One region of the Bacillus sp. MUM 13 genome, then DNA from elsewhere that is predicted to be linked to it. Evidence: riboswitches for the same ligand, from Rfam matches in the RefSeq annotation. Region 1 holds a riboswitch; the other holds the start of a gene.
What was found. A riboswitch is a leader RNA that binds a small molecule or an ion and turns the genes downstream of it on or off. The one in region 1 is predicted to bind glycine.

Region 1 (6,163 bases):
CGTGCCTTAGACAGTACTGCATTCAAGTTGGCTCCGTCATAATACAGCTTTCCTCCTGCTTCATGGATGACTGCAGCCATTTCAAGAATATTTTCTTCAAACAAGCCCAGTGTATTTGGATTGGTGAGCATCAATGCTGCTGTATCAGGACCAGTGACCCTTCTTAAATCCTCAAGATCGACCAGTCCATTTTCATCGGATTTTACAGTAACCGTCTCAAAGCCGGCTACTGTTGCTGAAGCAGGGTTTGTTCCATGCGCAGAATCCGGGACGATTACCTTAGTGCGCCCATGGTCTCCATTTGCTTCATGGAAAGCACGGATCATCATTAAACCTGTCCATTCCCCGTGAGCACCAGCAGCAGGCTGCAGGGTTACCTGATCCATGCCAGTGATTTCAATAAGATGTTCCTGCAGGTCATACATCAATTCAAGCGCTCCCTGGACGGTTCCTTCATCCTGAAGCGGATGGATATGGGCAAAGCCTGAGATGCGGGCTGCCTGTTCATTGATTTTCGGATTATACTTCATTGTACATGAACCGAGCGGATAAAAGCCTGAATCAACACCATGGTTCCGGTGGGACAGAGCTGTATAATGGCGCATGATGTCCAGCTCTGAAACTTCAGGAAGCTCTGCTTCTTCTTCCCTTAGATATCCTTCAGGAAGCAAGTCTTCAAGCTTTGCTTCTTCAATATCCATTTCAGGCAGGCTATAGCCAATTCTTCCTGGTTTACTTAATTCAAAAATTAACGGCTGATCTTGGTTATTCATGGCTATCCCCCAGTTCTTTGGCAAAAGCGTCAATTTCCTCTTTCGTCCTTAATTCTGTGACCGCAACAAGCATGTGATCTTTTAGATCAGGATAGATCCGGCCCAAATCGAAACCGCCGATGATGCCTTTTTTAAATAATTTTTGATTGATATCTTCATATGATGCAGGAAGTTTAACGACAAATTCATTGAATGACGGGCCATCAAAGATAACTTCCAGGCCTTTCTCCTTCAGTGCTTTCTTCGCATAAAAGGCTTTTTGGATATTTTGCACAGCAATTTCCTTCGCGCCTTTTTTGCCAAGTGCTGTCATGGCTACTGAGGCAGCAAGGGCATTCAAGGCCTGGTTTGAGCAAATGTTGGATGTTGCCTTGTCCCTCCTGATATGCTGTTCTCTTGCTTGCAGGGTAAGCACAAATCCGCGTTTTCCGTCTTCGTCCACTGTCTGGCCGACAAGACGCCCTGGAACCTTCCGCATTAATTTATTCGTTACGGCAAAATAGCCGCAGTGCGGACCGCCAAAAGCCTGGGGAATCCCGAATGGCTGGGCATCACCCGCTACGATATTGGCCCCGAATTTGCCTGGAGGCGTCAATGCCCCGAGTGCAAGCGGATTCGATGAAACAATAAACATGGATTTCACAGAATGAACAATTTCTTCTATTTCTTTCAGCGGCTCAATACGGCCGAAGAAATTCGGATACTGCACGATAACTCCTGCAATATCATCCGCCATCTGCTCTTTTAATGCCTCAAGGTCGGTGATTCCGTCACTGAAAGGAATTTCAATGACCTCCACATTCTGGCCTTTTGCGTATGATTTGACCACTTCCCGTGACTCAGGGTGCACAGCACTGGAAAGAAGGATTTTCTTTCTTTTCGTATGCCCGGTGCTTAACATCGCCGCTTCGGCAAGAGCGGTGCCGCCATCGTACATGGAGGAATTGGCAACATCCATTCCCGTCAGCTCACAGATCATGGTCTGGAACTCAAAAATGGCCTGCAGCTCTCCCTGTGAGATTTCCGGCTGGTATGGTGTATATGCTGTATAAAACTCTGAACGTGAAATAACATGATCAACGATAATAGGAGCATAATGATCATAAACACCTGCACCAAGAAATGATGCATAGCTTTTTGTGTCGGCATTTTTCGAAGCCATTCTTGTAAGCTCTTTAATGAGAGATGATTCGGCTTTGGCCGGTTTGATGTTATATTCACCCTGGAAACGGACTTTTTCCGGTATGTCGCTGAAAAGCTCATCAACGGCTGAAACACCGATTTCAGCCAGCATTTCTTTTTTGTCTTGCTCTGTCATCGGCAGATAGCGATGCGTCATGTATCATTCATTCCCCTCTATTTTCTCGGTTTTTTATAAAAAGGTGTCGCTATGACTTTAGCTTTTAATCTTTTTGACCTGATTTCGACTTCCACTTCTGTGCCAATTTCAGTGAACTCCCTTTTTAATAGGGCAAGTCCCACATTTTTCTTCAGTGTCGGAGACTGGGTGCCTGTAGTGATCTCACCAATCTGCTCTCCCCCGGAAAATACAGGGTAGCCATGGCGCGGAATCCCTCTGTCTATCATTTCAATTCCAGCGCTTCTTCTTGGGGCTCCTTCTTCTTTTTGCTTCTTTAAAACAGATTTCCCGTAGAAATCTGCCTCTTTATCGGTTTTGACAGCAAAGCCGATTCCCGCTTCAATCGGAGTGATATCAGCTGTAAGCTCCTGTCCATATAGAGCAAGATTGGCTTCAAACCGGAGCGTATCCCGGGCTCCAAGCCCAATAGGAAGGATGCCTTCCTCCTTGCCTGCAGCAAGGATCTCCCGCCAAAGAGCTGGACCGGATGCACTTTCACAGTAAATTTCAAATCCGTCCTCGCCTGTATAGCCCGTTCTTGAAACCAGGGCTGTGATTCCGTTCAAGTCAACATCTTCCTTGAATTTAAAAAACCCTATTTCACTCAAATCAGTATTTTTAGATAATTTTTGAAGCACGGTTTCCGCTGCCGGGCCCTGAAGTGCAAGCTGGGCATAATGGGAAGAAACATTTGTCAATTCAACATTCTCTATTTTGCTTGCCTGAAGCCAATCAAAATCTTTATCGATATTAGCAGCATTGACTACCAGAAGATATTCTTCATCCGATTTTTTATATACGATCAAATCATCAACAGTTCCGCCATTTTCATAGCACATGGCCGTATATTGGGCTCCGCCGGGCTGCAGCTTCAGGATATCATTTGTCAGCATCTTCTGAAGAAATTCAATGCTTCCGGGTCCCTTCACTTCAAATTCACCCATATGAGATACATCGAATAGTCCTGCTTTGGTACGGACGGTTTCATGCTCTTCTTTTATTCCGGAAAACTGGACAGGCAATTCCCACCCGCCAAAATCAATCGTTTTGCCCCCGCTCTCACGGTACACTTCGAATAATGGTGTTCTTTTTAATTCTGTCAAAATGCTGCCTCCTTAAAAATAAGATTAAAAATCTTTCTTTTGCGGCTCATACAACGTTTCAGCTTTCTTAGAAAAAAGGGCATAAAAAAGGACAGAGCTGCCCTCTTTGGGCATAATTCTCTGTCCTGAAACCTGAAAGTTTACCTTTAGTAGGCTTTCCCCTTTGGTGGTCCCGTAACGCGGACTCTCTCCAGAGCTGCGTCCAGCAAGAGTTCTTTTGCCTGAGAGATTCGCTGTTAAGCTTGCTCCTTCGGCGCTGCGCCATGCAGTCTCTCCCCATGCCTTCATCCGCTTATATTTTAAAGACCCATTGTACATACTATGAGAAAACCAGCAATCCAATCATTTAGAAACTGCAGGTATGTTTTCTGCCAGTATGAAAATTTGTAAAACTCAAATTCTATTCCCATCCTACCATTAAGAATGTTTTTTCCGCAATAACTTTTATCTTGAAAACGCAAACAACTTACTAATTTTATTTTTCAACCTTCTAATGTTCGTGTTTAGCTCAATTTTATAGATATCTCATTATTCATTCTGCTTAGGGGGCAAGACCATGAAGATTGAAATAAGCTTCGATCAAGACTGGGGAGAAGAGTTTTTACAAAAGATTGAAAAAGACGGGCCATGGGCGAACTGGGACTTGTATAAACTGGCCGCAGATATCGAAAGGCGGCTCGTTGTCCCGGATTTTGAAGGTCTGCAGGCGCCAAAGCATCTGCCGCAATTAGTCCCGCTTCCCCATCAGCTTGAGGCAGCAAAACAGGTAGTGGAAGAAATGAATGGCAAAGCGATCCTTGCCGATGAGGTAGGGCTTGGAAAGACGATTGAAGCAGGGCTTATATTAAAGGAATACATGATCCGCGGCCTGGTTAAAAAAGTCCTGATTCTTGTACCCGCTTCCCTTGTCAGCCAATGGGCGTTTGAACTGAATACCAAGTTCCACATTCCTGCAGTTGCCCAGAAAAAAAGCTATGTGTGGGAAGCCTGTGATTGTGTGGTGTCTTCGATCGATACGGCAAAGCGAGATCCGCACCGCGACATCATCTTTCAGCAGGAATACGATATGATCATTATTGATGAAGCACATAAACTCAAGAACAATAAAACTAAAAACTATGAGTTTGCACAGAATTTGAAGAAGAAGTTTTGCCTGCTTCTGACGGCAACACCGATTCAGAATAAACCCGAGGAAATCTTTCATCTTGTTTCCCTCCTGAAGCCGGGCCACCTGGGCAATGCCGCCCTGTTTGCCGAGAAATATAAAGGCAAAGGCAGAAGCCTGAATGATGATGAACATCTGAAAGAACTGGTAAATACCGTCATGATTCGAAACCGCCGGGCCGATACCGGCATCGAGTGGACCAAAAGGATTGTGGAAACCATCATCATCGAGCTGTCGCCTACAGAGCGTGCCCTATATGATGGAGTCACGAATTTCAAGCCGGACTCAGGAGAAAAAACCGGAAGTGCCTTTTCGTCGCTCACATTGCAAAGAGAAGCGTGCAGCAGCCGGGAAGCGGTTTTTTATACATTAAAGAAGATGAAAGGCAAATATGAAAATCCTCCGGAGGAATTTTCAGCAAGACTTGATCATTTATTCACACTGGTGAATGAAACAGAACGGAACTCCAAGGCTGAGAAGGCACTGGAGCTGATACAGAAAATTAATGATAAAGTGATCATTTTCACTGAATACCGGGCAACACAGCTTTATCTTCAGTGGTATCTGCAGCAGCATGGCATCAATTCGGTTCCCTTCAGGGGCGGCTTCAAACGAGGCAAAAAGGATTGGATGCGCGAGCTCTTCCAAAACCGGACACAGGTGTTGATTGCAACAGAAGCAGGCGGCGAAGGGATCAACCTTCAATTTTGCCATCATCTGATCAATTTTGACCTCCCTTGGAACCCGATGCGGCTTGAACAAAGAATCGGCCGTATTCACAGGCTTGGGCAAAAAGAAGATGTAAGAATTTATAACTTTGCCACCCAGGATACAGTCGAAGAACATATCCTGAAGCTTTTGTATGAAAAAATCAATTTATTTGAAAAGGTAATCGGCGAGCTTGATGATATCCTGACAAAACTGGATATCGGAAACATAGAGGAATATCTGGTAGACGTTGTCGGGGAGTCCCGGACAGAAGGAGAAATGAAAATTAAAATGGAAAATCTTTCGTCGCTTATTAAATTTGCGCAGGAAATGAAGGATGGTGATCACTTTGCAGCAGCAGGAAATCCATGAGTTCCTAAAAAAGTACTTCCAGTCCAACCAGTGTGAAATTCTCGAGGACCACAGCTCCCATCTTGTTGTCCAGCTTACGGTGGAAATGGATAAAGCGCTGATGAACCGTCCTTTCTATTGGCACTATCTTGAAAAAACCGGAGGCGAGCCCAACCCTCAGAAGCTGACATTAATCACGGATTCAGCCCAGGCACCAGAAGATCTTAAAGGCGAAGTGATACACTTCGGTTCGCCGCGTCTTCACCAGATTTTTGCTTCTACAAAGGAGCTCGCCGGATTCATCAGACTTTATGAAGACATCCAGCAGCAGGGAACTGCTAAACACTCCCTGTTTCCTTGGCTGAATTTGAATGTGAAGGTTTCTTATCAGTGCGACAGGAAGAAGGATGTCTTCTTATCTGTTGCCCTCAATTTAATCTCAGGAGAAGTGCTGGATGAATTTCATGATAAAGTCCTCTCCTTAAAAATGACACCGAAAATTCCGGATTTTTCTTTTACGCTTTCGCCGCTTATCAAGCATAAAAGCGGGCTGTCGCGCCTGGATACCTTCATCCGGAAAAATTATGTGGAAACTGATGACCATTCCTGGGCAGAAGAAGCGATAAACCGCTGGAATGCAGATCTTCAGCTTCTGGAGCATTTCTATGAAGATATGGAAGAAAAAAATGAAAGTTATTATACA
Region 2 (6,163 bases), on a different contig from region 1:
TCTGCAGCCACTATTCCATGGTCGCTGGTAATCTCAATATCTGTTTTATAAATTTCTTGTGCATTATGGATAACATCAAGCACACGGTTATGGAGTTTTTCCATAAGTTCATTTGTTTGTGCCCTCATATCAATGGCCAGGGAAGCTTTCCCGGGAATAATATTTGTATTCCTTCCTCCTGAGATAAATCGTGTCACTTTCGCGGAATGCGGAATATTGGGGTCAAAATACAGAGAGTGAATCGCATTCATAATATAGGCGCCAATTTCAATGGCGCTTTGTGTGAGATGCGGCCTTGCGCCATGGGCATCTTCACCATGGATTTCAAACTCGATGGAACGTGTCGCACTGTGCAGAATGGCAGGAGCCGCATAGCCTGCTGCAAGCTCCTGTATCGGCCGGAGATGGACTCCATATAAGTAATCCGCATCAGCAACAACTCCCTTTCCAGCCAGCTTCAGGGCGCCTGCTCCCACCTCTTCTGCAGGCTGGAAAATAAAACGTACACCTATTTGTTTCTTCAGATGTTCATTATGCTGCAGGCTCCATAAAACGCCTAATACCAGTGTCATATGGGCATCATGCCCGCAGGAGTGATTGGCCTGCATTTTACCGTTTACTTCCTGGTATAGGGCATCCATATCTGCCCGGATGGCAATGATTGGACAGTTTCCGCTGAAATTCCCCATGTCTCCAATCACACCTGTACAGTCGTCAAATGTGGTTACCCTATGGCAGCCTGCATCCTTTAAAATGCACTCAATATATTCTGTAGTTTTCCACTCTTCCCAGCTAAGCTCCGGGTTTTTATGAAGATGGCTGAAAGTTTCATAGACTTTCTTTTTAAATAGATCTGTTAATGGCTGTGATTTTGAATTCAAATGTTCCATTCCTTTCTTTACTTAATGTCATACTAATGATGTATTAAGTCTTTTGAGCGATATGAAGAAGAATTGAATGTAATGGGGAAAAGGATACAGGCCCGTTATCGAGTATGGATTTTTAGGAATTTAGACAGACCCTCACAAAAGAAAAAATTTTTAGAATACTATAATTATACATATTAGTGAATGATCTGCTTTGTTTCAATATGAATCAATGAAAACAATTTATTGAAAGTATGGCGGGCTTTATATCAGCGACGGTGTGCCTGGGAAAAAATTTTAGCTTCAGTGAAAAACGCGAGGAACTTCCTTACATAATTTCCCTAGAACAAGATAGCCTTAAATCTGGTTATTTTTCCAAACTGTGAAGGTTAATTTGCACAGATGGATATTCTTTGCATGCATTTTCTATTACATCCAGCTAATTATCCTTGTTCTGTCTGACAAATATTGATAGAATGTGAAATTATAATTAAATAGTTAACAAGCTATGATTGCTGGGGATCAGACTTCAGCAGGAGCAGTTTCTGGAGAGACCGCACATGTTTGCGGCGCCGAAGGGTTCACTATCTCAGGCAAAAGAACAGAAGTTTAATAAACCGTAAATTTTTTATTTTCTTTAAGATAATAAAAAAACATTTATTATTCTGTGCGATGAGATTGGAGAACTCCAGTCTCTTTTTTTATTGTCTTTGCAGTGCAGTTGGAATGGTGTTATCAGTGAGTGTGTCAGGCAAGTTTGAAACAGCTTTTTTTACTGAATATAAACGGGGGAATGCAGGATGGAACAGCAGGAGTTAAAGAGAGATCTGAAAAATAGGCATGTACAGCTGATTGCAATTGGCGGCACGATAGGGACCGGTTTATTTCTTGGCTCAGGGAAAGCGATACAATTAGCTGGTCCCTCGATTGTATTGGCCTATCTCATCGTAGGGATTGCATTGTTCTTCGTTATGAGGGCACTGGGAGAACTGCTTCTGTCTAATGCCGGATATCAGTCCTTTACGGATTTTGCCGAAGAGTATATCGGTCCGTGGGCTGGGTTTGTGACAGGATGGACCTATTGGTTTTGCTGGATCATGACGGCTATGGCTGACATGATAGCGGTTGGCGTGTATGTACAATACTGGTTTCATATTCCGCAATGGGTTCCTGCTGTCGTCTGTTTAGTCGTTTTATTGGGGCTTAATCTGCTGACTGTTAAGCTTTTTGGCGAATTGGAGTTTTGGTTTGCCTTAATCAAGGTGATTACCATTCTTGCTTTAATTATTATCGGGATCGTTTTGCTTTTTATTGGATTCAAAACAGATGCAGGAACGGTTTCCGCGGGAAATCTGTGGAATTTCGGAGGAATATTTCCGCATGGGATATCCGGATTCCTGCTTTCCTTTCAGATGGCCGTGTTTGCATTTGTCGGGGTCGAATTAATCGGTGTTTCTGCAGCAGAAACAGCAGATCCCAAAAAAAATATCCCTTCAGCCATTAACAAAATTCCGCTGAGAATTCTCTTTTTCTATGTAGGAGCATTGATTATTCTTTTATGCATCAACCCGTGGAACCAATTGTCTGCAGACAATAGCCCTTTTGTAAAAACGTTCAGTTTAGTGGGCATTCCTGTTGCTGCCGGAATCATTAATTTCGTCGTATTAACCTCAGCTGCCTCGGCCTTTAACAGCGGATTGTTTTCAACGAGCAGGATTTTATATAATTTAAGCCGGCATAACGCCGGCCCTGCTAAACTGGCTAAATTGAATAAAAACCATGTGCCCAGCCGCGCTCTATATACTTCAGCAGCTGTTCTCTCCGCCGGGGCCCTTTTGAGCAAGCTTATACCTGGCGAAGCCTTTGGCATTGTGACAACCATTAGTGCTATCTGCTTCATTTGGGTGTGGAGCATCATTTTGATTTCTCATATAAGGTACAGCAGAAAAAGTCCGGATTTAAGGAAGAAATCAAGCTTCAAAGCACCCTTTACTCCTATTATTAATTACGTTATTCTACTATTGTTTATTTGCATATTAATCATCATGCTGTTTGCTGAAGCAACACGCCTGCCTGTATTGCTGACGCCTTTATGGTTTGTGTTCTTAATTATCGTATATGTATCTAGAAAATCTGGAAAAAATATCCAGTGAGATGGCGCGTCTCTAAAGAAAAAGCTGAACCAAAAGGAGTTTTTTCCTATGGTTCAGCTTTTTTGCGGTGACTGGGAAGAGAATCCTTACGCGGGACGGGCAAGGACAGCGCCTTATGTAAAAGAATTTTTTCGAAAGCTAAATAAACTGGTTAATCGCGGGTATAAGACTAAGGGAAGACGCGCAATTTTTCATTCATTTATTGTGAATCGTGTATGAGGAGGAAATATCATGAAATGGAAAGGGAGACGAGAAAGCTCCAACGTTGAAGATAGAAGAGGGATGGGCGGAAAAACGCTCGTTGGCGGCGGAATCGGCGGAATTGTCATTTTGCTTCTTGTGACCTTGCTTGGGGGAAATCCAAGTGATCTGCTAAACGGCATGACGAATGCTCCAGCATCCGGGACAAATGCACCGTATGAGGAAAGCGCACAGGAGAAGGAGCTTTCACAGTTTGTATCTGTAGTTCTCGCAGATACAGAGGATGTCTGGACAGATGTATTCAAGAAAGAAGGTCTAACCTACAAAAAACCGACGCTTGTTCTGTATTCCGGAAGTGTAGATTCTGCTTGCGGCACAGCCGGATCAGCGGTAGGACCTTTTTATTGTCCGGGTGACCAGAAGCTATATATTGATTTGAGCTTTTATGAAGAATTGAAGCAGAAGTTCAAGGCTCCAGGCGATTTTGCCATGGCCTATGTAATTGCCCATGAGGTGGGCCATCATGTACAGACACTGCTCGGGACAACCCAAAAGGAAATGCCAAATAGGCAGCAGGTCAGCCAAAAGGAATATAATAAGTATTCCGTCCGGCTTGAACTGCAGGCAGATTATCTGGCCGGTGTCTGGGCCAGCCATGCAAAGGATATGAATTTGCTGGAAAAGGGCGATCTTGAAGAAGCATTAAATGCAGCGAATGCGGTCGGTGACGATAATATTCAAAAAAAGGTTCAAGGCTATGCGGTGCCGGAGAGCTTTACACACGGAACATCCGAACAAAGGAAGCGCTGGTTTAATAAAGGCTTCCAATCTGGCACGATAGAAGGCGGAGATACGTTTTCTGCTAAAAACCTGTGACACATGAAAAAAGCTGTCCCGAAAAGGCTGAAATGAGACCTTTTAGGACAGCTTTTTTTATTATGGGTGAATATACTTTTCTGCATTTTGAGATTCACTATGCCGTGTAACGGAGAAGATGGAACAAAGCAAAGCGATTAAAACGAATATGGCCCCGACCCAGGCATTATATATAATCGAGGTGTGCTCAATAACAATGCCTCCGATGAATGATCCCAGCGCAATGCCGAGATGGCTGGCGGTCGTGTTCAAGCTTAACAGGATATCTGAATTATGCGGTGCCATTTGAATAATAAAATTGTTTTGGGCAGGCGAAATTGCCCAGCTCAAAGCGCTCCATAAGATAATGACTGCGGTGAACAGATATATGGGCCACTCGACACTAAACGGAATCAAGAGCATCATCACGAAGAACAAAGTAATGATAGTTAAAATGGATTTCTTTGATCCCCACTTATCAGAGCTGAAGCCCCCGATTCCGCCTCCCGCGACAGCCGCCAGTCCAAAGACAAGATACATAGCTGTGACCATTGCTGTATTAAGATGCAGGGCGGTACGCAAGAATGGAGTTAAATAGGCATACAAAGTCAGGTGTCCGGCTAATAAAAACCCTGATGAAAGCTGGGTCGCGACAATCTTAGCTTCTTTTAATGAACGAAGCTGCACGCGCAGGGTGATGACTGGAGGCGGTGCGGCCTTTTCAAGCATGACCTGGACACCAATCATGATGACTGCAGTCAGCAAGGCAATAAGAATGAAAACCGCACGCCAGCCATAGGCATTACCCACTAAAATGCCAATCGGTATTCCTAGAACAAGGGAAGCACTGATTCCCATGAAAATGGTGCCGATTGCCCGGCCTTTGAATTCCGGTGCTACCATACGTGATGCCATTGTGGTTGAAAGGACCACTAAAAATGACCCGCTCATGGCAGCCACAATCCGCCCTGTAAAGAGCATTCCGTAATTGACACTAAAAGCAGACAGGATATTGCTGAGAAAAAAGGCAAATAAAGTCCATAAATATGTTTTCTTCCGCTCAAATTTAGCTGTTGCATTTAAAAGGATAGGAGCGGATAGAGCAAAGAAAACCGAATAAATCGTAATAAGATTGCCCGCTGTACTTACAGAAATCCCTAAGTCCTTTGAAATGATATCTAAAATTCCGCCGATAATGAGCTCCACTGTTCCGATTACAAAGCACGAAACGGCTAGAATATAAATTTTTGGATTCACACTATGTCCTCCTTTAAAAAGTTACTACAGGAATAGTAACCTTTTTTAGCTGTAATAACAAGAGGAAAATAAAAAAGAAGCAAAACGCTCTCAAAGAGGACATTTTTGCTTCTTAATTTTACATTCTCAGTAGCGCAAACGAGTCAAAAGTTTCTTTGTAACTTCGTCATGGACAAGCTGGTCATGGAAACGCTCGGTAATGGTTGTAAGAGCCGCATCATGATAAAAGAAATCTGTGAAAAACTTAACAAAAGGCTGGCTCATGGTTTTGATGGCTTTCCATTGGTCGTGTTCGATACCAGCAAAGACAGCATCCTGCTGATCAATTACAAGCAGGTGGGATTTCTCCAGGCGCTCATGCTCATCTAATGGCACAAGCGTATGAACGCGGGATAAGGAGGTTTCAATATTCCCTATAGTGAGAATTTCGACCTCGAGACCTTCTCTTTCCTTCTGCTCCAGGATAGGGAGATAAGGAACCAGATTTTCACTCCAGGATGACATGAGAATAGAGGTATGCGCCTGCTGGAGCATCATTTCAATTTGGGCGAAAATCGTAGAGCGGGCCTTTAAGCTCCAAACACGGTCATCTGTATAAGAACGCTGGATTTTCTTCTGCTTTAGCGATTCAACACTTTGTTCAAACTCATAGGTTAGTTTTTTTATTACTGCTTCAAGCGGGACAGCGTAATACAGTTTCTTCTTTTCAGAAACGGTATTCATGATCAGTCCTTTATCAATCATTCGATTCAGCACTTCATATACCTTAGCCTTTGGCACCTGTGAATGTGTGACAATGGCGGTTGCATCCATAGATTCCTGACTGGACAA

Region 2: it holds a riboswitch for glycine, as region 1 does, so the genes downstream of both, BIV59_RS01260 (amino acid permease) here and gcvT (glycine cleavage system aminomethyltransferase GcvT) in region 1, are expected to answer to the same signal.

What each region holds. Positions count from the first base shown of each region.
Region 1 is NZ_MLYQ01000013.1:49,771-55,933, reverse strand. It holds gene gcvPB (aminomethyl-transferring glycine dehydrogenase subunit GcvPB) at 1-773, opposite strand, end outside; gene gcvPA (aminomethyl-transferring glycine dehydrogenase subunit GcvPA) at 766-2,112, opposite strand; gene gcvT (glycine cleavage system aminomethyltransferase GcvT) at 2,130-3,236, opposite strand; glycine riboswitch at 3,355-3,432, opposite strand; glycine riboswitch at 3,436-3,524, opposite strand; gene BIV59_RS04725 (DEAD/DEAH box helicase) at 3,793-5,481, shown strand; gene BIV59_RS04720 (YqhG family protein) at 5,459-6,163, shown strand, end outside.
Region 2 is NZ_MLYQ01000002.1:56,678-62,840, forward strand. It holds gene BIV59_RS01255 (M20 peptidase aminoacylase family protein) at 1-881, opposite strand, end outside; glycine riboswitch at 1,402-1,481, shown strand; gene BIV59_RS01260 (amino acid permease) at 1,667-3,019, shown strand; gene ypfJ (KPN_02809 family neutral zinc metallopeptidase) at 3,251-4,096, shown strand; gene BIV59_RS01270 (MFS transporter) at 4,157-5,332, opposite strand; gene BIV59_RS01275 (TrmB family transcriptional regulator) at 5,459-6,163, opposite strand, start outside.